2 linked regions of the Reyranella humidisoli genome follow. Each later gene encodes a partner of the first gene's protein in a complex. Links are inferred from orthologs where the notes say so. Each region holds a gene or a part of one and is shown in the gene's direction. Other genes may lie near its edges.

Region 1 (9,480 bases):
CAGCTCGGCGAAACGCTCCGGCGAGAGCGTGGCGGGCGGCGCAGCCGCCTCCTCGCCCGCGGGAGTCTCCTCCTCCGGCGCATCCACGGCCGCCTCGCCGGCGTCCACGGCGTTCTCGGCCTGGCGCTCGGCGCGTGACTGGCGCAGGTAGGCGTCGCGCTCCTCGCTGGTGACGCCCTTGCCGGCATCGACCAGCGACATCGAGATCACCTCGTCGCCTTCTGCCAGCGCGATGCCGCGCACGCCGGTCGAGTTGCGGCTCGCGAACAGGCGAACCTTGTCGGTCGGGAAGCGCATGGCGCGGCCCTGCCGCGTCGCCAGCAGCACGTCCTGGTCCTCGCTGCAGACGCCGACGCCGATCAGGCGGTCGCCGGCATCCTCGCCCTCGAACTTCATGGCGATCTTGCCGTTCTGGTTCACATTCACGAAATCGCCGAGCTCGTTGCGCCGCACGCCGCCGCGCGCAGTGGCGAACATGACGTTGAGCGTCGCCCAGCTCGCCTCGTCCTCCGGCATCGGCATGACCGTGCTGATCGTCTCGCCCTCGCTGAGCGGCAGCAGATTCACGAAGGCCTTGCCGCGCGCCTGCGGGGCGCCGAGCGGCAGCCGCCAGACCTTGAGCTTGTAGACGATGCCGCGGCTGGAGAAGAACAGCACCGGCGTGTGCGTGTTGGCCACGAACAGGCTCGAGACGAAATCGTCCTCACGCGTGGCCATGCCCGAGCGGCCCTTGCCGCCGCGGCGCTGGGCGCGATAGGCCGAGACCGGAACGCGCTTCACGTAGCCGCCATGGGTCACGGTGACGACCATGTCCTCGCGCTGGATCAGGTCCTCGATGTCCTGCTCGAATTCGTTGTCGAGGATCTGGGTGCGACGCGGCGTGGCGTACTTCTCCTTGATCTCGACCAGTTCGCTGGCCATCAGCGCGAACAGCTTGTCGCGATCGCCGAGAAGTTCGAGGTAGCCCTCGATCAGCTTCGCGACCTCGGTCAGCTCTTCGGCGATCTTGTCGCGCTCCAACCCGGTCAGGCGCTGCAGTCGCAGCTCGAGGATCGCACGGGCCTGCACCTCGGAGAGCCGGTAGGTTCCCTCGGCCGACACTTCGCGGCCGGGCTCGGCGATCAGGTCGATCAGCGGCTTCACGTCGGTGGCCGGCCAGTCCTTGGCCATCAACCGCTCGCGCGCCACGTTCGGATCGGGCGAGCGGCGGATCATCTCGATCACTTCGTCGATATTGGCGACGGCGATCGCGAGACCGACCAGCACATGGGCACGGTCGCGCGCATGGTTGAGCTCGAAGCGGGTGCGCCGTGTGAGCACTTCGGCGCGGAAGCGGATGAAGGCCTCGAGCAGCTCCTTGAGGCTCATCAGCTTCGGGCGGCCGCCGTCGAGCGCCAGGGCGTTGACGCTGAAACTCGTCTGCAACGGCGTGAAGCGGTAGAGCTGGTTGAGCACCACGTCGGACATGGCGTCGCGCTTCAGGTCGATGACCAGCCGCACGCCGTCCCTGTCGCTTTCGTCGCGGATCTCGGAGATGCCCTCGACCTTCTTGTCGCGCACCACCTCGGCGATGCGCTCGTGCAGCCGGGCCTTGTTCTCCTGGTATGGAATCTCGGTGACGACGATCGACTCGCGGCCGCCGGATTTCTGCTCGATGTTGGTCTTGGCCCGCATCATCATCGAGCCGCGACCGAGCTCGAAAGCGGCCCGGATGCCGTTGCGGCCGAGGATGATGCCGCCGGTCGGGAAATCAGGACCCGGCACGTATTCCATGAGCTGCGGCACGGTCAGCTCGGGATTGGCGATCAGCGCGAGGCAGGCTTCGATCAGCTCGCCGAGATTGTGCGGCGGGATGTTGGTCGCCATGCCCACCGCGATGCCGCCGGCGCCGTTGGCCAGCAGGTTCGGATAGGCCGCCGGCAACACCGTCGGCTCGCTCTCGCGCTCGTCGTAGTTCGGCTGGAACTCGACAGTGTCCTTGTTGATGTCCTCGAGCAGCGTCTCCGAGACCGTGGCGAGACGCGCCTCGGTGTAACGCATCGCCGCCGGCGGATCGCCATCCATCGAGCCGAAATTGCCCTGCCCCGAGATCAGCGGCAGGCGCATCGAGAAGTCCTGCGCCATGCGCACCATGGCGTCGTAGATCGCGCTGTCGCCGTGCGGGTGATACTTGCCCATCACGTCGCCGACGATGCGGGCCGACTTGCGGAAGGGCCGCGTCGAGTCGTAGCCGCCTTCCTTCATCGCGTAGAGGATGCGCCGCTGCACGGGCTTCAGCCCGTCGCGCGCGTCGGGCAGCGCGCGCGAGACGATCACGCTCATGGCGTAATCGAGGTAGGAGCGGCGCATCTCCTCTTCGATGGTGATCGGGGCGATATCGTGCGGAGAAGACGGGGGCGGAGGCGCGTCCGAGGGCGGCGGCACCGGCGGCAGGGTCGTATCGTCGCTCACGGAAACCTGGGAATTTTTCTCGTTCTTGCAGCCCGTCCGGAGGCTCCGTCGGGGGTATTTCGCAAACTAGCAAACAAGCCCCGGAAGACCAACAAAAATCGCCCGAGAAAGCCCCCTTTAACACTTTGATTTTATTGACTAAATTCCTGTCGAATTTACCTCAGGGAAAGGCTGTGATTTGCCCCCAGAAAGTGCCCTTGCCCGCCCCTCCGTAGTCGTCTTCGACATGGGTGGCGTCCTGATCGACTACAATCCGCGCCACCTCTACCGGAAGCTGATCCCGCACGAAGCGGAGATGGAGGATTTTCTGGCCAGGGTGACCACGCGGGAGTGGCACACGCGGCAGGACTATGACGGCGATCCGGCCACCGCGACGCGCGAACTGCAGGCGCTCCATCCGGGCAAAGAGGCGCTGATCTCAGCCTACTACGACCGTTTCGACGAGATGCTCGCACACACGTTCGAGCCGACGACGGCCCTCGTCGAGCGGCTGGGCAGCGCCAAGGTCCCGCTTTACCTGCTCTCCAACGCCCCGGGCTTCCTCGACGCCTGGCTGCGCGGCCCGGCGCGCACGACGCATCCGTTCGTGAGGCATTTCCGCGACTATGTGGTGTCCGGCCATGTCGGCTGCTGGAAGCCCGACGCGGCGATCTTCGACCTGACGTGCCGCCTCGGCGGCTTCAAGCCGCAGGATGCCGTCTTCATCGACGACGTCCTGGCAAATGTCGACGGCGCGCGCGCCACCGGCATGAGCGGCATCCATCACCGCTCGCCCGAGCAAACCATCGCCGAGCTGCGCGCGCTGGGCTTTCCTGCATGACGGTCCGCTTCATCGGCCCGCGAGAGAGCCGGCGGCCGAAAACGACCGTCCCTCACGGGACGAGCGTCGGCACCACCTAGAACGGAATGTCGTCGTCGAGTTCGGCCTTGCCGCGGGGAGCCGCACGGCCACCGCCGCCACCCCCACCGCTGGACGCACCGCCACCGCCGCCGCCCATGCCGCCGCCGTAGTCATCGTCCATGCCGCCGCCACCGCCGCCGCCTTCACCGCCACCGCTGCGACCGTCGAGCATGGTGAGCGAACCGCCAAAGCGCGGGATGACGACCTCGGTCGTATAGCGTTCCTGGCCGCTCTGGTCGGTCCACTTGCGGGTGGTGAGCTGGCCCTCGAGATAGATCTTGGCGCCCTTCTTCAGGAACTTCTGGGCGACCTCGGCCAGCTTGTCGTTGAAGATCACGACGCGGTGCCACTCGGTGCGCTCCTTGCGCTCGCCGCTGTTGCGGTCGCGCCAGGTCTCGGAGGTCGCCACCGACATGTTCACCAGCGAACGCCCATCCTGCATGGATTTCACTTCGGGGTCGCGGCCGAGATTTCCGACGAGAATGACTTTGTTGACGCTGCCCGCCATGGGGGCCTCCTTCGCTTTCCCGGCGCCGCGGGACGCGGCACCTACCTCACGGCGGGCAAACTAGCTCCGGCAGCCTGTGGGCAGCCACCGAATAACGGTTGTGAAGTGAAGTCTGCTCATGACGGCCCTCCGACAATTCATTGGTTGGGACAGCAAACTCTCCCGTATCTTCCCCCGCCATGAGCAAACCCTTTCACGTCCCCCAGGTCTCGACCGGCCAGGCCTACGCCATGCTGGGCGGCGCGGCCCTGATGATGACCCTGGCAATGGGCATCCGGCAGAATCTCGGCCTGTTCCAGGCGCCGGCCTCCCGGGAACTCGGCATCGCGATCTCCGACTTCGCCCTCGCGATATCCGTCCAGCAGGTGGCCTGGGGCGTCAGCCAGCCGATTGCCGGCGTCTTCGCCGACAAATACGGGACGCGCTGGGTCGCCCTAATCGGCAGCGTGCTCTTCATCCTCGGCATCTGGCTGACGGCGACGGCGCAGAGCCTCTTCCCCATCATCCTGGGCGCCGGCGTGCTGATCGGCGTGTCGCTGGCCTGCACGACGTCCGGCATCACGGCAAACATCGCCGCGCGCGTCGTCGAGCCCGGCCGCCGCACACTGGCCTTCGGCCTGGTCTCGGCGGCCGGCTCGGTCGGCACCATGGTGACCGCACCGATTGCCGCCTATCTCCTGAATACCGACGGCTGGCGGGCCGCCGTCTGGGCCTTCGTGATCCTGGCCCTGGCGATGCTGCCGGCCGCCTGGATCGGCAGTCGGGCCGACAAGCTGCCCAACAGCCTGTCGACGGACCGCAATCTCACCCTGGGGGGCGCCCTCGACGAAGCGCGGCGCCACAGCGGCTACGTCGTGCTGTCGCTGGCCTTCTTCGTCTGCGGCCTGCAGCTCGTTTTCATCACCACCCACCTCCCGACCTATCTCGCCCAATGCGGCATGGACGCCTCCTACAGCGCCGTGGCGCTGATGCTGATCGGCGGATTCAACATCCTGAGTTCGTGGTTGTTCGGTTGGCTGGGTGACAAATACCCCAAGCGCCTGCTGCTGGGTGCGATCTACCTGCTGCGCTCGCTGACCGTGGCGCTGTTCTTCCTGTTCCCACCCACGCCACTCTCGGTCGTGCTGTTCGGGGCCGCCATGGGCACGCTGTGGCTGGGGGTAATTCCCCTGGTCAACGGGCTGGTGGTGCAGATCTTCGGCCTGCGCTTCCTGTCGACCCTGACCGGCATCGCCTTCCTCAGCCACCAGGCCGGTTCCTTCCTCGGCGCCTGGGGCGGCGGCTATCTCTACGACCTGATGGGCTCCTATGACCTCGCCTGGAAGATCGGCGTCCTGATCGGCCTGATTGCGGGCACCGCGCAGCTCCTGATGAACGACCGGCCGACGGCACGGGTGCTGGCAGCGCAAGCATCGCCAGCGTGACACCGGGACTGGCGGGGCTGGGGGTTAATCGCCATATGCGGTGATCCCCCGCATCCCTTATTGTCCCGGTCCAGATGGCCAAGTCACGCTTACAAACTGCCGAACCGCATCGCTTCATCTCCGTCCGGGGAGCGCGCGAGCACAATCTCAAGAATGTCGACGTCGACCTGCCGCGCGACCGGCTGGTCGTGATCACCGGTCTCTCGGGCTCGGGAAAATCCTCGCTCGCCTTCGACACGATCTACGCCGAGGGCCAGCGCCGCTACGTCGAGAGTCTCTCGGCCTATGCGCGCCAGTTCCTCGAGCTGATGCAGAAGCCCGACGTCGATTCGATCGAGGGCCTGTCGCCCGCGATCTCGATCGAGCAGAAGACGACCTCGCGCAACCCGCGCTCGACGGTCGGCACCGTCACCGAGATCTACGATTATCTGCGCCTGCTGTTCGCGCGCGTCGGCGTGCCCTACTCGCCCGCCACCGGGCTGCCGATCGAAAGCCAGACCGTTTCCCAGATGGTCGACCGCATCAAGACGATGCCGGACGGCACGCGCCTCTATCTCATGGCGCCGATCGTGCGCGGCCGAAAGGGCGAGTATCGCAAGGAGCTGCAGGAGCTGCAGCGCAAGGGCTTCCAGAGGGTCAAGGTCGACGGCAAGCTCTACGAGATCGCCGACGCACCGGCTCTCGACAAGAAATACAAGCACGACATCGACGTGGTGGTGGACCGCATCGTCGTGAAGCCGGATCTCGGCAACCGTCTTGCCGATTCGATCGAGACCGCACTCACGCTCGCCGAAGGTCTGGCCATCGCCGAGAACGCCGATAACGGCGAACGCACGGTCTTCTCGGCCCGCTTCGCCTGTCCGGTCTCGGGCTTCACCATCGAGGAAATCGAACCGCGCCTGTTCTCGTTCAACGCGCCGCAGGGCGCCTGCCCTTCCTGCGACGGGCTGGGCGTAAAGATGTTCTTCGATCCCGAGATGGTGATTCCGGACGACCGGCTCTCGCTCTCGGAGGGCGCGGTCGCGCCGTGGGCCGATTCGTCGGGCCAGTATTACATGCAGACGCTCGACAGCATCGCCAAGCACTTCAAGGTGAAGACCTCGATGCCGTGGCGCGACCTGCCGAAGAAGGTGCGCGACACGATCCTCTACGGCAGCGGCAGCGAGTCCGTCGCCATGCGCTACGACGACGGCATCCGCCAGTACCAGACGACCAAGCCGTTCGAGGGCGTGATCCCCAATCTCGACCGCCGCTGGAAGGAGACCGATTCCTCCTGGGTGCGCGAGGAGCTTGAGCGCTTCCAGCATGAGAGCAAGTGCGAGACCTGCAACGGCGCCCGCCTCAAGCCCGAAGCGCTGGCCGTTAAGATCGCCGGCCTCAACATCAGCCAGACGACCGAGTTCTCGATCGGCGAGGCGGTGCAGTGGTTCCTGGCGCTCGACCCCAAGCTCACGTCGAAACAGCGCGAGATTGCCGCCCGCATCCTCAAGGAGATCAACGAGCGGCTGGGCTTCCTCGACAATGTCGGCCTCTCCTACCTGACATTGAACCGCACCTCCGGCACGCTGTCCGGCGGCGAAAGCCAGCGCATCCGCCTTGCCTCCCAGATCGGCTCGGGCCTGACGGGCGTGCTCTACGTGCTCGACGAGCCGTCGATCGGCCTGCACCAGCGCGACAACGACCGGCTGCTGAAGACGCTCACGCGCCTGCGCGACCTCGGCAACACGGTGCTGGTGGTCGAGCATGACGAGGACGCGATCCGTGCCGCCGACTATCTCGTCGACATGGGCCCCGGCGCCGGCGCGCACGGTGGCAACGTGATCGCGCAGGGCACGCCCGAGGAGGTCATGCGCAACAGCGCGAGCCTCACCGGCCAGTATCTTTCCGGCTTCCGCCAGGTTCCGATCCCCAAGGTGCGCCGCGAGCCGCCACCCCGGAACGGCCGCTGGCTCACCCTGAAGGGCGCCAAGGAGAACAATCTCCAGGACGTCACCGCCAGCATCCCGCTCGGCACCTTCACCTGCGTCACCGGCGTGTCGGGCAGCGGCAAGTCCACGCTGATCGTCGAGACGCTCTACAAGGCGCTCGCGAAGAAGCTCAATAATGCGCGCGAGCATGCCGGCGCGCATGCCTCCCTCGAAGGCGTGAACCATCTCGACAAGATCGTCGACATCGACCAGTCACCGATCGGCCGCACGCCGCGCTCCAATCCCGCGACTTATACGGGCGCCTTCTCGCCGATCCGCGACTGGTTCTCGCAACTGCCCGAATCGACCGAGCGCGGCTACAAGCCCGGCCGCTTCTCCTTCAACGTGAAGGGCGGCCGCTGCGAGGCCTGCCAGGGCGACGGCGTCATCAAGATCGAGATGCATTTCCTGCCCGATGTCTACGTCGAGTGCGACGTCTGCAAGGGCAAGCGCTACAATCGCGAGACGCTGGAGATCGTGTTCCGCGGCAAGTCGATCGCCGACGTTCTCGACATGACGGTCGACGAGGGCTGCGAGTTCTTCAAGGCGGTGCCGATCATCCGCGACAAGCTGCTGACGCTTCAGCAGGTCGGTCTCGGCTACATCCATATCGGCCAGCAGGCGACGACGCTCTCGGGCGGCGAAGCGCAGCGGGTCAAGCTCGCCAAGGAACTGTCGCGCCGCGCCACCGGCCGCACGCTCTACATTCTCGACGAGCCGACCACCGGTCTTCATTTCGAGGACGTGCGCAAGCTGCTCGAAGTGCTGCATCGCCTGGTCGAGACCGGCAACACGGTGCTGGTGATCGAGCACAATCTCGAAGTCATCAAGACGGCCGACTGGGTCCTCGACATGGGGCCCGACGGCGGATCGGGTGGCGGCCGACTGGTTGCCGAAGGCCCGCCCGAAGCGATCGTGAAGGTCCCCGACAGCTACACCGGCCAATATCTCGCCCGCCTGCTTCCACGCAGCGCTTCGACCAAGAAGCGCGCCTGAGAGGTTAGCGTCGCTCCCAGTCGATGCGACCGAGATCGTAGTCGAACTGACGTTCGACCACGTCGGACGTGGCGTCGGAAGCATCGCCCTTGCGGTCCGTCACGCGCCGCTGCGCGACGTCCTTCGGGACATCGAGCCAGATTCCCTGGAACGGCACACCGACCTTGTGCGCCAGCGCCTCGGCCGCCACCCGTTCAGCGGGGCGCGCGAAGACCGCGTCGAGCACGACGCTGTGCCCTGCCCTCAGCACGCGCTCGGCGCGCGCCATGAAAGCGGCGTAGATCCGGGCCGACGCCTCCGGCGAATAACTGCCGGCCGGCATGCGCTCCTCCAGCGCGATTCCCGCCTGCCGCTTGCGCTCGACGTCGGTGCGCACGACGACCGCCCCGGGGGTGCGGCCGATCTCCGGCGCCATCTTCAAGGCGAGCGTGGTCTTGCCGCTGCCCGACAGGCCGCCGATCGCGACCAGACGCGGCGGCACGGGCTTCAGGAACTCGAGGGCCGCTTCCTGATAGGCGCGCGCCGGGGCATTGTCGGCGCCGCTCACGGCGGTGACGGCGGAATCGACATAGGCGCGGATCGCGGCGCGGCGCGCGAGGAACATGGGCAGCAGCACCAGCGCCTCCTCGTGCGAGGCTCCTTCGGTCTCGCGGACCCGCCACAGCCATTCGTTCAGCAGGCGATTGGCCAATGCGCCCAGCCCCTGTCGCGCCAGGTCCATCAGCGTGAACGCGAGATCGTAGAGCACGTCGATGTTGGCGATCTTGTCGGAGAATTCGATGGCGTCGAACGGCACCGGCTGGCCGTTCAGCGTCACGATGTTCCGCAGGTGCAGGTCACCGTGACAGCGGCGGATTGCGCCGGCCGCGACGCGGCGCGCCACGAGATCGACGAAGGGCTCGAGCGAGCGCGGCATCGCGTCGGCCAGCGCCTCGCTGGTCGCCGGGTCCAGCCGTTCACCCGCCTCGCGCATCTGGCGCACGTCGGCCGCAACCGAGTGGCGATAGTCATCGGGCGCGCAGAAGCCCGAGGCGATGGCCGGAAGCCCGTCATGGAACTGAGCCACGCGCGCGCCCAGCGCCGCCATCAGGTCCAGCGTCAGCGCCCCGCGCGCCGCCATGCGATCGAGCAGCCCCTCCTCGTCGAAGCGGCGCATCACGACCAGCCAGTCGACGGCATTGTCCGCCGGTCCGCCGACCTCGCCGAGGACCAGCCGGCCCGCGCGGCGCAGGA
Region 2 (15,673 bases), on another replicon or contig:
CGATGATCGGCCGCGTGACCCTAGCCGAGACGACGTGGGCGCCGTCGCCGCGCCGCTTCGAGGCGGGGACCCCGGCGATCGGCCCGGCCATCGGTCTGGGTGCGGCCTGCGCCTGGATGCAGGCGCTCGACTGGACGGGCGCGCACGACCACGAGATGGCGCTGGTGCAGCGGCTCATGGACGGGCTGCAGAAGATCGACGGTACGCAGATCTTCGGCCCGGCGAGCCTGCAGAACCGATATCCGGTCGTGTCGTTCATGCTTGACGGCGTGCATCCCCACGACGTGGCGCAGACGCTTGATTCGTTCGGCGTCGCGGTGCGCGCCGGGCATCATTGCGCTCAGCCGCTGATGGACCGGTTCGACCTCGACGGCACGACCCGCGTCTCGATGGCGCCGTACAACGACAACAGCGACATCGACGCGCTGCTGACGGGTGTCGCGCATGCGGCGAAGACGCTGCGATGAGCGACCAGCTCTACCAGGAGCGCATCGTCGCTCTCGCAAAGGCGAAGACCGGGGCCGGCAAACTCGCCGAGCCGACGAAGACGGCGCGGCGCGACAATCCCCTGTGCGGCGATCGCGTGATCATCGACGTGCGTCTCGATGGAGAGGGGCGCATCGCCGAGATCGGCCACCAGGTGCGCGGTTGCCTCCTGTGCCAGGCTTCGGCCTCGGCGCTGTCCGCGGTCGCCGTCGGCCGTGATGCCGCCGGCATTGCCGAACTGCGCCACGACGCCGAACGCGCGCTGGGCCGCGAGGCCGGTGAGACGCATGAGCCTTTCGACGCCTTCGCACCGGTCGCCGCCCACAAGTCACGGCAGGAATGCGTGCTGCTGCCGCTCGAGGCGCTGAAGGACGCGCTTTCGTAGCTCGGCGCAGCGCGTCGGATAACGCAACGCCTCAGATGCAGGGAATATTGTCATCCCGAGCGCAGCGAGGGATCCTTAGCAACAGCCAATCAAGAATTCCTCGCTGCGTTCGGGATGACACGATTATTTTTGTCCGCGCAGTGCGTCGGACCTAAAGGTACGTACACCTACTTTGGTCGCTCCACCGCCGTGCTTGTGTCACAGTCGATAGGCAAGGTGCGCACGCATCCTGGGAGAGACCATGCGCCTTTTGATGAACGTCGTGGCCCTGCTGGGCCTCCTTGCGTTCCCGACCTTCGCCTTTGCCCAGGACCTCGCGCTGAAGCGCGTCATGCTGTCGTCCGGCGGGCTGGGCTACTTCGAATATGAGGCGACCGTCGAGGGCGACGCTACGCTGAAGCTCACCGTGTCGCTGGGGCAGGTCGACGACGTTCTGAAAAGCCTCGTGGTCTATGACGACAAGGGTGGCGTCGGCGGGTTGAGCCTGCCCGGACGCGAGCCGCTGGCGCAGGCCTTCAAGGACCTGCCGTTCGACCAGGGGTCGCTGGGTTCGCCGGCCGAGCTGTTGCAGACCCTGAAGGGCGCGCAGGTCACCGTCGGCGGCAGCCGCGCGCTCACCGGCCGCATCGTCTCGGTCGAGGAGGACACGCTCCTGCTGCCCGAGAACAAGGGCACGATGAAGCGCACGCGGGTCACGCTCTACACCGACCGCGGCCTGCAGCAGTTCATCCTCGAGGAAGCCGAGAACCTGCAATTCGCCGATCCTGCGTTACGCGACAAGGTCGGCCAGGCGCTGGTCGCGATCCAGGGCAACCGCGCCAAGGACGCCCGCACCATCGACCTGTCGATGCGCGGGCAGGGCAAGCGCACGGTTCGCGTCGCCTACATCGTCGAGGCGCCGGTCTGGAAGGCCTCGTACCGGCTGACGCTCGGCGCGGATCCCGCGGCGGCGCGCTCGGCGCTGCAGGGCTGGGCCATCGTCGAGAACATGAGCGGCCAGGACTGGAAGGATGTCGAGCTGACGCTCGTGTCGGGCCGGCCGGTCGCATTCCATCAGGCGCTCTACAACGCCTATTACGTGACGCGCCCCGAGATCCCTGTCGAGATCGCCGGCCGCCTGATGCCGGGCGTTGATCGCGGTGGTGTCGTCGCCGACCAGAAGCGTGCCAATGCGCCGCTGCCCATGCCGGCACCCGCGCCGTACCGGGCGCAACAGGAAAGGTCCGTCTCGTCGCCTGCGATGGCGCCTCCGCCTCCGCCGCCTGCAGGCATGGCTGCAGCCGCGGAGCAGATCGAGGCCAGTGACGCCGCCACGCAGGTGATCTTCAAGTTCCCGCGCGCCGTCAGCGTCGAGAACGGCCGCACGCTCTCAATTCCGATTGTCGACAGGCAGGTGCCGGCACAGCGGCTCGCGCTCTATCAGGCCGACGCCGCAGCGCGCAATCCGCTGGCCGCGATCCGCCTGACCAACGACGGCGAATCGGGCCTGCCGCCGGGCATCATCACGCTCTACGAGCGCGACAAGGCCGGTTCCGTCTCCTATGTCGGCGACGCGCGGCTGTCGGGTTTCCCGGTCGGCGAGACGCGCCTGCTGGCCTATGCGCTGGACGAGAAGATCGTCATCGAACGCGACGTGGCGCAGGCCGAGCGGGTGGCGTCGGGCACCATCGCCAACGGGGCGCTCCGGCTTTCGCGCGTCATCCGCCAGAACACCGTCTACCGCGTGCGCGGCCCGGCCAAGGAGCCGCGCCAGCTCGTCGTGGTGCAGCGTCGCCTGCCGGGCTGGACGCTGACCAAGCCCGAGGCGAAGGACGTCGAGCTGAGCGAGGGCAATTACCGCATCCCGTTCCAGCTTCCGGGCGGCGACCAGACGCAGACCTTCGAGGTCGTGCAGGAGCAGACGCAGCAGCAGGAAATCCGGCTGGTCGAGAGCGCGGCCGAACAGATCCGCGTCTATGCCCAGGCCCGCGAGTTCGACGCCAAGACGCGCGAGGCGCTGACCCGCGTGCTGCAGCTCCAGCAGACCGTAGCGGAGGCCCAGCGCAAGGTGGCGCAGGTCGACGCCGAGCGGCAGGCGATCGTGCAGGAGCAGGCGCGCCTGCGCGAGAACCTGGCGCGGGTTCCGGCCAACAGCGACCTGCAGCGGCGCTACCTCGCCACGCTCGACAAGCAGGAGACCGACCTCGAGGCGCTCGCCAAGCGTCGTGCGGAGGCCGACAAGGCCGTCGAGGAAGCCCGCGCCGCGCTGCGCACGTATGTGAGCCAGCTCGGCTGATCTCGAGAAGGATCCCTCGCTGCGCTCGGGATGACACGAACATTGTCATCCCGAGCGCAGCGAGGGATCCTTTCGACTAACCCGCCCTTAGCGTCCTCACCGCGTCGTCGCGGCGGAACAGGTAGAGCAGGGCGCGCAGGGCCTGGCCGCGCTCAGTCTGCAGGTCCGGATCGCGGGCGATCACCAGTCGCGCATCGTCGCGCGCGGCCTCCAGAAGCTCGTTGTGGATCGCCAGGTCGGCCAGGCGCATGTCGGGCAAGCCGCTCTGGCGGGTGCCCAGAAGCTCGCCGGCGCCGCGCAGCTTGAGATCCTCCTCGGCGATGCGGAAGCCGTCCTCCGTCTCGCGCATGATCGCGAGGCGCGACTTGGCGGTCTCGCCGAGCGGCATGGCGTAGAGTAGCAGGCAGGTCGACTTGGCGCTGCCGCGCCCCACGCGACCGCGCAGCTGGTGGAGCTGGGCGAGGCCGAAGCGCTCGGCATGCTCGATCACCATCACCGTCGCAGCCGGCACATCGACACCGACCTCGATCACGGTCGTGGCGACCAGGATCGACAGGCGGCCGTCGGCAAAGGCCGCCATCGTGGCCTCGCGTTCCGCGCTCTTCAGCCGTCCGTGCAGGAGCCCGACCTTGCCGGGGAAGCGGTCGCCCAGGATGCGGAAGCGCTCCTGTACGTTCGCGAGGTCGATCTCCTCGGATTCCTCGATCAGCGGACAGACCCAGTAGACGCGCGCGCCGGCCGCGATCTGGCGGCCGATCCCCTGGGCGACCTCGCCGAGCCGCTCCAGCGGCATTGTGCGGGTGTCGATCGGCTGGCGGCCCTTGGGCTTCTCGGTGAGCTTGGAGACGTCGAGATCGCCGTAGGCCGCCAGCATGAGCGTGCGCGGAATCGGGGTCGCGGTCATGACGAGGAGATCGACGGCATGGCCCTTCGACGACAGCGCCATGCGCTGATGCACGCCAAACCGGTGTTGTTCGTCGACCACGGCCATTGCGAGGTCGGCGAATTCGACATCCTCCTGCACCAGCGCGTGCGTGCCGACGACGAGCTGGATCGTGCCGTCCGCCAGGCCCTGCAGCGTCTGCTTCTTCGCCCGCTGGCCGTCGCGGCCGGTCAGCAGCGCGATCCTCACGCCGGCGGCTTCCGCCAGCGGCGCGATGGTCGCGAAATGCTGGCGTGCCAGCAGCTCGGTCGGCGCCATCATCGCCGCCTGCGCGCCGGCCTCCACACAGATCAGCATGGCGAGCAAGGCGACCAGCGTCTTGCCGCTACCGACATCGCCCTGCAGCAGGCGCACCATGCGCTCCTCCTTACCGAGATCGTCGGCGATCTCGGCGATGGCCTGGGTCTGGCTGGAGGTCAGCTCGAAGCCCAGCGAGGCGAGGGCGGCCTGGCGCAGCCGGCCGTCGCCTTTGGTCGCATGGCCCGCGAGCGTGCGGTTGTGATGGCGCACCAGCGCGATGGCGAGCTGGCTGGCCAGCAGCTCGTCGAAGGCGAGGCGGGCGCGGGCCGGGTGGGCGGGCGACAGGTCACCCGGCTCCCCGGGCGCGTGGGCGCGGGCGACCGCCGTCTTCCAGTCGCTCCAGCCCTGCTTCCTGTGATAGGCGGGGTCCTGCCATTCCGGCAGCGCGGGCGTGCGCTCGACGGCGGCGGCAGTTGCCTTCTGCACCGGCCGCTGCGTCAGTCCAGCGGTGAGGCCGTAGAGCGGCTCGACGCGCAGGATCGACGGGCGTTCGTCGAGCGGCACGACATGGTCGGGGTGCGTCATCTGCACCTCGCCCTGGTAGATCTCGACCTTGCCGCTCACCACGCGGGTCTCGCCGGGCGGCAGCAGCTTCTTCAGATAGTCTTCGCGGCCATTGAAGTAGGTCAGGCAGAGGCGGCCGGTCTCGTCGCTGCACCAGACCTTGTAGGGCTGACGCGGACTGTGCGGGACGATGTGTTCCTCGACGACGACGGTGAGCGTTGCCACCTCGCCGCCACGCGCCTGGGCGACATCGGGCGCATTCCGGCGATCGATCACGCCAGCGGGCAGGTGCCAGAGCAGGTCGACGACCAGCGGGCCTGCAAGTTTCTCCACGAGCGTCCCCAGCCGCGGTCCGATTCCGGGCAGCGACGTGACCTGGGCAAAGAGAGGGGTAAGGGCTTGCGGGCGCATGGTTGGCTTGATCAGGGGCTGCGTGACTTCGCCATCGCCGCCGCCTATATGCTACGCCCCTTTTTGGTCCGGGACTGGGGAAAACATGACCGCCGACACGGATCTGGTAACGCGCCGGAAGCGTTTGCTGTACCGCAGCACCTATCGCGGCAACAAGGAGAACGACATCCTCCTTGGCCAATTCGCGCGCGCCCACATCGATGAATTCGGCGCCGCGGAGCTCGACCAGTACGAGCGCCTGCTTGAGGTGGGCGACAACGACATCTACGACTGGGTGTCGGGCAAGACCGCGGTTCCGGCCGATCACGACACGCCGGTGGTGCGCAAGCTTCTGGCGTTTCGCGTGAGGTTCTAGTGTCCCTGCCGTTCGTGAACGCCCTGGCAGCGATCCCCCGCAAGCAAGGCAAGTGGACGATCGCGGGCCTGCCCGAGGGCGCCGATGCGATGGTCCTCTCCGAGCTGGCGCGCGCGACCGGCGGTGCGGACATTCTGCACGTGGCGCGCGACGGGCAGCGGCTGGAACGGCTGCAGGACGGGCTGCGCTTCTTCAGCCCCGAACGTGAGGTGCTGGTGTTCCCGGCCTGGGATTGCCTGCCCTACGACCGCATGTCGCCGCATCCCGACATCGTGGCCGAGCGGCTGGAGACGTTGAGCCGGCTGGCGACCCCCAGGACGCCCGGCGCGCCGGCGCGGATCATCCTCGCCTCTGTGGGCGCGGCGCTGCAGCGGGTGCCACCCCGGAGCCTCTACGCCGAGGCCGCCACCATCCTGCGCAAGGGCCAGACGGTCGACGTGGCCTGGCTGACGAAGTTTCTCTCCGAGAACGGCTACGGCCGCGCCGAGACGGTCATGGAGCCGGGCGAATTCGCGGTGCGCGGCGGGCTGTTCGATCTCTTTCCGCCCGGCACGACCGAGCCGCTGCGCCTCGACCTTTTCGGTGACACGCTGGAAGCGATCCGCTCGTTCGACCCGATGAGCCAGCGCTCCACCGGCAATCGCGACGAGGTCGTGCTGCTGCCGGTCAGCGAGTTGCTGCTCACGCCCGAGAGCATCGAGCGCTTCCGTAGCGGCTATCGCGAGCTGTTCGGCAACGTCTCGGGCGAGGACCTGCTCTACGAGGCGGTGTCGGCCGGTCAACGCCATGTCGGTGTCGAGCACTGGCTGCCGCTGTTCCACGACCATATGGAGACGCTGCTCGACTATTGCCCCGGCGCCCTCGTCACGGCGGACCATGAGGCGGGCGAGGCCCTGACCGCGCGCTACGAGCTGATCGCAGACTACTACGACGCGCGCCAGAAGACCGGAGCCAAGGGCGGCATGACGGGGGGCGCGGATTACAAGCCCGTCCCGCCGGAACGGCTCTACATCAAGCCATCCGAGTGGGATCGGCTGCTGGAGGGCCGCACGCTCGCGCAGTTCTCGACGTTCGATTCTGCGCCAGGTGCTGTGAACACGATAGACCTCGGCGGCCGTCGCCACGAGGGCTTCGCCCAGGCGCGTACGGCGCAGGGCGTGAACCTGTTCGACAAGGTCGCCGAGCATGTGAAGGCCGCCAACGTCGCCGGCCGCCGCATCGTCGTTGCGGGCTACACCGACGGCTCGACGACCCGCCTGCAGCATCTCCTGCAGGAGCACGGCGCCACCACACCGGTGATGGCCGCCGATTACGCCATGGTGCAGGCGCTGCCGGCAGGTGTGCTGGCCATAGCGATCTGGCCGCTGGAGCATGGTTTCGTGCTCGACGGGCTGGAGGTCATCGGCGAGGAGGACATCCTCGGCGACCGCCTGTCGCGTCCCGCCAAGAAGCGGCGCCCCTCGGAGCGCTTCATCGCGGAAGCCTCGGCGCTGAGCGACGGCGACCTGGTGGTGCATCGCGAGCATGGCGTCGGCCGCTACGAGGGCCTGGTCACGCTCGAAATCCAGAACGCTCGTCACGACTGCCTTCGGCTGACCTATGAAGGCGGCGACAAGCTCTTCGTCCCGGTCGAGAACATCGACGTGCTGAGCCGCTATGGCGCGGGAGAGGAGGGCGCCGTCCTCGACCGTCTGGGCGGCGTCGCCTGGCAGTCGCGCAAGGCACGGCTGAAGCAGCGCATCGCCGACATGGCCGACCGCCTGATCCAGATCGCCGCCGAGCGCGCGATCCGGCGCGGCGAGACGCTGAGCCCGCCCGAGGGCCTCTACGAGGAATTCTGCGCGCGCTTCCCCTATGCCGAGACCGACGACCAGCTCCAGGCCATCTCCGACGTGATGGACGACCTGTCGTCGGGCAAGCCGATGGACCGGCTGGTCTGCGGCGATGTCGGCTTCGGCAAGACCGAGGTCGCCTTGCGCGCGGCCTTCGTGGCGGCCCTGTCGGGCAAGCAGGTGGCCGTGATCGGACCGACGACCCTGCTGGCCCGCCAGCATCACCGTACCTTCGTCGAGCGTTTCCAGGGCATGCCGGTGAACATCGGCCGCCTGTCGCGCCTGGTGCCGGCCAAGGAGGCCAAGGCCACCAAGGAAGGGCTGAAGGACGGCACCGTCAACATCGTGTGCGGCACGCACGCGCTGCTGGCCAAGAGCGTCGAGTTCAAGGATCTCGGCCTGCTCATCGTCGACGAGGAGCAGCATTTTGGCGTCGGCCACAAGGAGCGGCTGAAGGAGCTGCGCGCCGACGTCCATGTGCTGACACTGACCGCGACGCCGATCCCGCGCACGCTGCAGCTCGCTCTGACCGGCGTGCGCGACATGAGCCTGATCGCCACGCCGCCGGTCGATCGACTGGCGGTGCGCACCTTCATCACGCCCTTCGACGCCGTCACGATCCGCGAGGCGCTGCTGCGCGAGCAGTTCCGCGGCGGCCAGACTTTCTATGTGTGCCCGCGGGTCGAGGACCTGGCCTCGGTCGCGGCGGAGATCCGCGAGTTGGTGCCGGAGATTCGCCTGGGCATGGCGCACGGCAAGATGGCGCCGACCACCATCGAGAACACGATGCAGGATTTCGTCGAAGGCAAGTTCGACGTGCTGCTCTCGACCAACATCGTGGAAAGCGGCCTCGACATCCGCAATGCCAACACGATGATCATTCATCGCGCAGACATGTTTGGCCTCGCGCAGCTCTACCAGCTGCGCGGCCGGGTCGGCCGTGGCAAGACGCGCGCCTATGCCTATCTCACCGTACCGCCGGGACGGGCGTTGAACGAGTCGGCGGCCAAGCGCCTCGAGGTGATGCAGACGCTCGACACACTGGGCGCGGGTTTCCAGCTCGCCAGCCACGATCTCGACATCCGCGGCGCCGGCAACCTGCTGGGCGACGAACAGTCGGGACACATCCGGGAGGTCGGCATCGAGCTCTACCAGCAGCTCCTGGAGGAGGCCGTCGCGGCGGCGCGCGGCCGCTCGCAGGAAGCCGAGAAGTCGGAATGGTCGCCCCAGATCAATCTCGGCATTCCGGTTCTGATCCCCGAGGAGTACGTGGCCGATCTGTCGGTGCGCATGGGCCTCTACCGGCGTCTGGGCGGTCTCACCAACCAGGGCGAGATCGATTCCTTCGCCGCCGAACTGGTCGACCGGTTCGGCCGCATGCCGGTCGAGGCCGAATTCCTCCTGAACACCGTGGCCCTCAAGCTGCTTTGCCGCGCCGCCCAGGTCGAGAAGATCGACGCCGGCGAGAAGGCCGTCGTCTTCAGCTTCCACGACAACAAGTTCGAGCGACCCGACCGGCTGATCGGCTGGATCCAGAAAAACGCGCCGCTGGTGAAGCTCAGGCCCGACCACCGCGTGATCGTGATGCGCGTCTGGAAGGACGAGCGGCAGCGGCTTTCGGGCGTGACGTCGATCGTTTCTTCGCTGGCGAAGCTCGCCGCTTAGGCGACTTCTTCGGTCTGGGCTTCGCTTTCGGTTTCATCAGGGCCCTGGCCGTGCGCCGGGCGCAGCGCAGCAGCCAGTCGCTGAGGCGTGTATCGCCCGAGGCGCGCGCCAGGGTCACGGCGCCCACGGCGAGGATGGCGATGGCCGTTGCGTCGGCATCGAGCGCACGCCGCTTTCCCCTGGCAAGCTCGGCGATGACGCCATGGAGCACGTTGGCATAGGCGAGCCGCGCCGCCAGAGGCGCTCGCGCCACGTCGCCGGCGAGAGAGGCGAGGGCGCAGCCCTGCGCGCTGGCGGCGAGTGTCTCGCGGTCGAGATAGGCGTCCAGTACGGCTTCGGGTTTTTCGGCGGCGCGCAGCCTGGGCAGCAGCCCGTGCCCCATTCGCACGATCTCGGCGAACAGCGCCTCCTTCGACGTGAAGTGGGCATAGAAGGCGCCGCGCGTCAGCCCGGCCGCCAGCATGATGTCGTCGATGTTGGTTCCGGCGTGACCGCGCAGCCGGAACAGCCGCGCGGCGTGCTCGACGATCTCGGCCCGGATGGCGGCCTTGCGGGTGGCGCTGATGGGCATGATATGTCGATGATCATATCATATGATATCTGACATATGAAATGGCTGAATGCGCACGACCTCACCCTGAGGAGCGGCCGCAGGCCGCGTCTCGAAGGGTCGCTACAAACAAGGCGTGCGTTGCCCATCCTTCGAGACGCCACGCTAGGCGTGGCTCCTCAGGATGAGGTCAGTGGTGAATTGCCGAAGGTTGCTACGCGGTTGATTGTGCCGCGCTCGTGGCGGCGTCGCGTTCGGCGAGGTTGAAGACCTCGATGAAGGCGGGCGGGGGCTGGGCGCCGGAGACGGCGTACTTGCGGTTCACGATGAAGCAGGGCACGCCGTTGATGCCGAGACGTCGCGCATAGACGTCGGAGGCAACGACCTCCTGGCGGCCCTCGTCGCTGGCGAGGTGGTGGCGGGCGAGGTCCTCCTCGATGCCGGCGCGAACAGCGACCTCGATCAGCGTATCGCGATCGCCGATGTCGAGCCCTTCCTCGAAATAGGCCTTGAACAGCTCGCCCACGACCTCGTCCTGCCGCTCGACCTTGGCGCTCCAGTGGACCAGCCGGTGCGAGAGCACGGTGTTGGGGGTGCGCTTGATGCGTGAGAACTGGAATTCGATACCGGCCTCCCGGCCGCTCTCGGCAATCGCCTGGTAGATCTGGCGCGGCCGGTCGCCGCCGCCGAACTTGGCGCGGACATAGTCGTCGCGCGTCATGCCCTCGGCCGGCATGTCGGGGTTGAGCTGGAAGGGACGCCAGGCGATCGCGACGTCCGTGCGGCCGCTCTGCTCCAGCGCGCGCTCGAAGCGGCGCTTGCCGATGTAGCACCAGGGACAGATCGTATCGGAGACGATGTCGACGTAGATCATGGCGCGAGTTTATGCCTTTCGCGCCAGTGCAGGAAGAGGCCGGCGGCGGCGGCCACGGCGAGCGCCCCGGTGGTCAGCCAGGCCGCGCTCGGCCAGCCGCCGGCCGCCACAAGTGCGCCGGTGATGGGCGGACCGAGAAGGCCGCCGATGTTGGAGCCCTGCATCAGCAGGCCGGTCGAGGCACCGGCCAGTTCGGGGCGCGGGGCATGGACCGGGATGGCAGTGAACAGCGCGCCGGGCACGACCCCGATCACCGCCGAATAGACCCCGGCCAAGACGAGCCGCAGCAGGTCGGGCACGCCGCTCACGAAGATGCCTGCGGCGCACAGGCTCATCGAGAGGCAGGCGCCGACGATCACCGCCACCCTGGGGACGCCACGGTGCAGCAGCCAGCCGGCGCCGAGATTGCCGGTGACGTTCAGGATGGCGACGGCGGCGGTGACGATGGCGGCGGTCGAGGTCGAATAGCCCAGCCGCTCGGTCAGCAGGGTCGGCAGGAAGCCGATGATGGCGAACCAGCAGCAGGCATAAGCGCCGAAGCAGAGCGCGATCGCCAGCGGGCCGCCGCTGGTTGCCACTTCCTTCATCTCAGAAAGCAAAGGCCGGGGCGTGACCGGGAGCGGGTCAAGTTCGCGCCGGGGAACGGCCAGCAGCAGGAGCGCCGCGGCCATCAGCCCCGCCGCGGCCGCCGCGACGAGCCAGACGATGCGCCACGAGGTGCCGGGCAGCACGACGGCCGCGATCACCATCATGATGCCGGATCCGGCCGGCATGTAGGTGCTCCAGATCGCCATGGCGAGCCGCTGGTCGCCAGGGCGCGTGAGGCGCAGCAGCAGGCTCGGCACGGCCACCACGACGCTGATGAAGCCCAGCCCCTCGAGGATGCGACCGACCAGCAGCGAGTCGACATTGGGCGCGAAGGCTCCGGCGAGGCTCGCCCCGCCGGCCAGCAGCGTGCCGAAGATCGCCAGCCGTCGGTGGCCGATGCGGTCGGCCGTCAGTGCGATCGCCATGCCGCCCAGCGCCGTCATCAGGTTGATGACCGAGAGCAGCCAGCCCGCTTGTTCCAGCGTGGCGCCGAGATCGTCGCGGATCGACGGGAGGGCGGGGGGTGCCTTGCCGACCTGGAAGGCCGCGACCATGCCGGCCGCCACCAGCAGGGCGACCAGCGGCCATGGCGTGCGGGCAGGCGTCAGTATTGCACCCGCGCGGTGATGGCGCCGTCGACGACCATGTTGACGCCGGTGATGAACGAGGCGGGCGTGCCGGACAGAAACACGACGGCGTTCGCCACCTCTTGCGGCGTGCCCATGCGGCCGGTGGGGTTGCGTGCCAGCGAACGCTTGTAGCGGTCGCTGCCGGCGTCACGCTGGCGGCCCCAGGTGTTGCCGTCCTCGAGGATGGTGCCCGGCGAAACCATGTTGGCGCGCACGCCCTTCGGCGCCATCTCGATCGCCATCGACTTGATCATGGGCACCAGCGCGGCCTTCACCGAGCGGTAGGGCTGGGTGGGGCCGGCGACCTCGACCAGCGAGGTCGTGCCGATGATGGTGAGCGTGGCGCCGGACCCGCGCGCCTCCAGGTGAGGGCGGACGTTCAGCACCGCGTTCACCGTGGCGACGAGGTCGATCTCGATGGCCTTGCGCCAGCCCTCGACCGTGTTGTCGGTGCCGAGTGCGCTCACGTTGGCGACGAAATGGTCGATGCCGCCGTCGGCCGCGAAACCGTCGATCCACGCCTTCAGCGCGGCATTGTCGGTGACGTCGAGCGCGGTACCGGTGGCGCGGCCCTGCTGCGATCGCCATTCGGCCTCGCGCTCCCTGACCAGCGCCGCATCGCGAGCGCAAAATCCCACGACCGCGCCCTCGGCCAGGAAGGTGTCGACGATGGCGCGGCCGATGCTCTTCGTGCCGCCAGTTACCATCACGCGCTTGCCTTTGAGACCGAGGTCCATGTTTCCTCCGAACGGGTCGCTCGCCTATAAGGCCGGCATGAAACAGTGGAGCGTCCGGCATGTCCAAGCGATTCGACCTTAGCGGCAAAGTGGCCCTGGTGACCGGCGCCTCGTCTGGTCTCGGCGTGCATTTTGCGCGCACGCTCGCGGAAGCTGGCGCCTCGGTCGCCATCGCGGCGCGGCGCGCCGACCGGCTGGCCTCTCTTCAGGCGGAACTGCAACAGGGCGGCGCCAGGGCGCTGGCGGTCGATCTCGACGTGCAGTCGGCGGCGTCGATCGCGGCGGCCTTCGACAAGGTCGAGGCGGCTCTCGGGCCGGTCGACATACTGGTGAACAATGCCGGCATCTCGATCGTGAAGCCCGCACTCGACATGCCGGAAGCGGACTGGGATTCGGTCGTCGACACCAACCTGCGTGGCGCCTGGCTGATGACGCAGACGGCGGGCAAGCGCTGGGTGGCGGCCAAGCGGCCGGGCTCGATCGTCAACATCGCCTCGATCCTGGGTCTGCGCACGATCGGCCAGGTGGCGCCGTACAACGCCTCGAAGGCGGGTCTGATCCATCTCACGCGCGCGCTCGCTATGGAGTGGGCGCGCTACCAGATCCGCGTCAACGCGATCTGCCCCGGCTACATCGAGACCGAGATGAACGGCGACTTCTGGAAGACCCCGGGCGGCCAGCGCCTGATCGACCGCATTCCGCAGCGGCGCATCGGCCAGCCCGAGCATCTCGATGGCGCGCTGCTGCTGCTCGCGTCGGAAGCGGGCGCGTTCATGACCGGCAGCGTGATCACGGTCGACGGCGGCCACACGGTGAGTTCGCTGTAGCTCACCACCCGTTGATGCGGTCGTAGACGTCCACCACCGACCTGCCGCCGTCGAGGTCGCTGTCGACGACGTAGTAGCGGTCGTAGGCCGCAGCGGTGATGCAGGCGTGGTTGGGCAGGATGCGCACGCGCGTGCCTACGGGGAGGTTGCCGTAGGGCAGCGGTTCGTCGGCAGCGACGAAGCCGTGCTCCTGCGAGCATTCGATCACGGCCATGCCAGCCGCAGGCGGGTTGGCAATGGTGCCGTAGCCGACCTTGGGCTGGAATTCCTGCGCGCTGATGTCTTTCGAAAGGGCAAGCGCGCCGGCATCGACCAGCATCTGGTTGCGGTGCGGATAGTGGCCGATCACCGAGGCCAGCACCGAGAGCGCGATGTCGCCCGCGCCGCACGACCCGATATACTCCTGGTCGAGATCGTTGAAGACATAGACGCCCGGCCGCATCTCGGTGATGCCGGTGAAGTCGCGCGAATGCATCGCCGTCGGCGTCGAGCCGCCCGAGACGATCGGGCAGGGAATGCCGGCTGCGCGCAGCTTTTCCGCCGCAGTCACGATGGCCACGCGTTCCTGCTCGGCGACGCCCGCGATCCCGTCGGGCGTGCTCTGGTGATAGGAGTGACCGGCATGGGTCATGACGCCGGCGAGATCGACGCCCGGTGCCTCGTGCAGCACGCGCGCGATGTCGAGCAGGCCGGGCAGGGCGGGATAGGGAAGGCCGGCGCGGCCGCCGCCGCTGTCGATTTCGATGAATACGGAGAAGGTGTTGCTATCTTTCGCCGCCGTGGCGATAGCCTTCGCGACGGCGAGATTGTCGGTAACGACTCGCAGGTTCACGCCACGCCGGCGCAGTTCGGTCACGGCCGCGAGCTTCGCGGGGATGATACCGACGCCGTAGAGAATGTCCTTGAAGCCACCATCGGCGAAGTACCGCGCCTCGGCCAGGGTCGAGACGGTGATGCGCCCGTCATGGCCCTCGACGGCCATGCGGCCGATCTCGACCGACTTGGCGGTCTTGAGATGGGGGCGCAGCATCACACCGGCCTTTTGAAGGCGCTCGCTCATGCGCTTGAGGTTGCGGCGCAGGATCGCCCGGTCGAGAATGAGCGCGGGAGTCGGCAGGTCGTCGATTGTCTGTGTAGCCATGGTGGCGATTCTAGCATGCCGATCGAAAACGAGCGCAAATTTGTCCTGAACGAACAGGCGACGGACCTGGAGGCGGAGCTGGGCCGGCGGCCGGGCGTCGCGCGCCATCTGCTGCGGCAGGCCTATCTCGATGCGCCGGGCCTGCGCATCCGCTCCCTGGAAGGCGACGGTGGGACCGAGCACGTCTTCACATACAAGCGCACCATTGAGGGGCAGGTCGTCGAGATCGAGACCGGCCTCAGCGCCATCGACTTCGCGCGCTTGTGGACGCAGCGCAAGGAGACACTGGTCAAGGTCCGCTACTCATGGAGCGAAGGCCGCTATCACTGGGACGTCGACTTCTTCAAGCGCGACGACGCCTCGACCTATTTCGCCATGGCCGAGGTCGAGATGCCGGAAGAGCAGAACGAGCCACCGCCGCTGCCGGATTTCCTGGCAGCGCATCTGCTGATGACGGCGCCGGCGTTGGACCCGCGCTTCACCTCCAAGCGCATTGCCGACCAGACGCATGCCACCAAGCTGCTCGCCGACATTCGGGCGAACGGCGGGATCGCCTAGCTCTTCCGTGGCCTGATCCTCGGCAGTGTCACCAGCGACCAGGGATCGGGGAACTGGCCGACCGGGCAGTCGATCAGGAGCGGCACGCCCTTGGCGATGCCGCGCGAGATCGCCGCGCTCAGTTCGTCGGGCGATCCGACACGCACCGCATCGATGCTAAAGCTCTCGGCCATCTTCACGAAGTCCGGATTGCGCAGGTCCGTGGCGATGGTGCGGTTGTTGAACGACTGCTGCTGGATGCGCTTCACGTTGCCGAAGGCACCGTCGCTGAACACCACGGCCACGACGCCGATCCCGTGCTGGGCGGCCGTCGCCATCTCCATCGCGGTGAACATGAATCCGCCGTCGCCGCTGATCGACAGCACGGCGCTGTCGGGCTTGGCGATCTTGGCGCCGAGCGAGGTCGCGTAGCCCCAGCCCAGCGTGCCCTGGTAGCCGGGCGACAGGAAGGTGCGCGGCCTGTAGGTCGGCCAGGCGAAGCGGGCGGCGTAGCCCATCTGCGTCAGCTCATCGACCAGGATGCCGTCCTCGGGCAGGGCTTTTCGCATGGCTTCGAGGTAGGCGATCTGCGGCGCCAGCAGGTCGCGGATCTTCTTCGTGGACGCTGCCTTGA

What was found.
Region 2: the proteins of uvrA (region 1) and mfd are in contact, whole or in part, in a crystal structure (PDB 4DFC), measured with the Escherichia coli proteins. The link is inferred for Reyranella humidisoli from one-to-one orthologs.

The regions. Positions count from the first base shown.
Region 1 is NZ_JAHOPB010000001.1:3,190,644-3,200,123, reverse strand. Bases 5,012-8,447 are described here. They hold uvrA (excinuclease ABC subunit UvrA), read left to right. Parts: upstream 5,012-5,358; coding sequence 5,359-8,247; downstream 8,248-8,447. Other genes in these bases: KQ910_RS15550 (bifunctional aminoglycoside phosphotransferase/ATP-binding protein), read right to left, coding at 8,252-8,447; KQ910_RS15560 (MFS transporter), read left to right, coding at 5,012-5,284. Also shown: gyrA (DNA gyrase subunit A), read right to left, coding at 1-2,451; KQ910_RS15570 (HAD family hydrolase), read left to right, coding at 2,630-3,271; ssb (single-stranded DNA-binding protein), read right to left, coding at 3,348-3,860; more of KQ910_RS15560, read left to right, coding at 4,040-5,011; more of KQ910_RS15550, read right to left, coding at 8,448-9,480. UniProt on the Escherichia coli protein: The UvrABC repair system catalyzes the recognition and processing of DNA lesions. UvrA is an ATPase and a DNA-binding protein. A damage recognition complex composed of 2 UvrA and 2 UvrB subunits scans DNA for abnormalities.
Region 2 is NZ_JAHOPB010000003.1:275,750-291,422, forward strand. Bases 5,268-9,356 are described here. They hold mfd (transcription-repair coupling factor), read left to right. Parts: upstream 5,268-5,658; coding sequence 5,659-9,156; downstream 9,157-9,356. Other genes in these bases: recG (ATP-dependent DNA helicase RecG), read right to left, coding at 5,268-5,304; KQ910_RS24880 (FAD assembly factor SdhE), read left to right, coding at 5,390-5,659; KQ910_RS24890 (TetR/AcrR family transcriptional regulator), read right to left, coding at 9,050-9,356. In the rest of the region: KQ910_RS24860 (aminotransferase class V-fold PLP-dependent enzyme), read left to right, coding at 1-467; KQ910_RS24865 (iron-sulfur cluster assembly scaffold protein), read left to right, coding at 464-871; KQ910_RS24870 (DUF4139 domain-containing protein), read left to right, coding at 1,113-3,146; more of recG, read right to left, coding at 3,223-5,267; more of KQ910_RS24890, read right to left, coding at 9,357-9,727; KQ910_RS24895 (DsbA family oxidoreductase), read right to left, coding at 9,921-10,580; KQ910_RS24900 (MFS transporter), read right to left, coding at 10,577-11,722; KQ910_RS24905 (SDR family NAD(P)-dependent oxidoreductase), read right to left, coding at 11,773-12,534; KQ910_RS24910 (SDR family NAD(P)-dependent oxidoreductase), read left to right, coding at 12,594-13,361; KQ910_RS24915 (alanine racemase), read right to left, coding at 13,363-14,502; KQ910_RS24920 (CYTH domain-containing protein), read left to right, coding at 14,518-15,060; KQ910_RS24925 (thiamine pyrophosphate-dependent enzyme), read right to left, coding at 15,057-15,673. UniProt on the Escherichia coli protein: Couples transcription and DNA repair by recognizing RNA polymerase (RNAP) stalled at DNA lesions. Mediates ATP-dependent release of RNAP and its truncated transcript from the DNA, and recruitment of nucleotide excision repair machinery to the damaged site.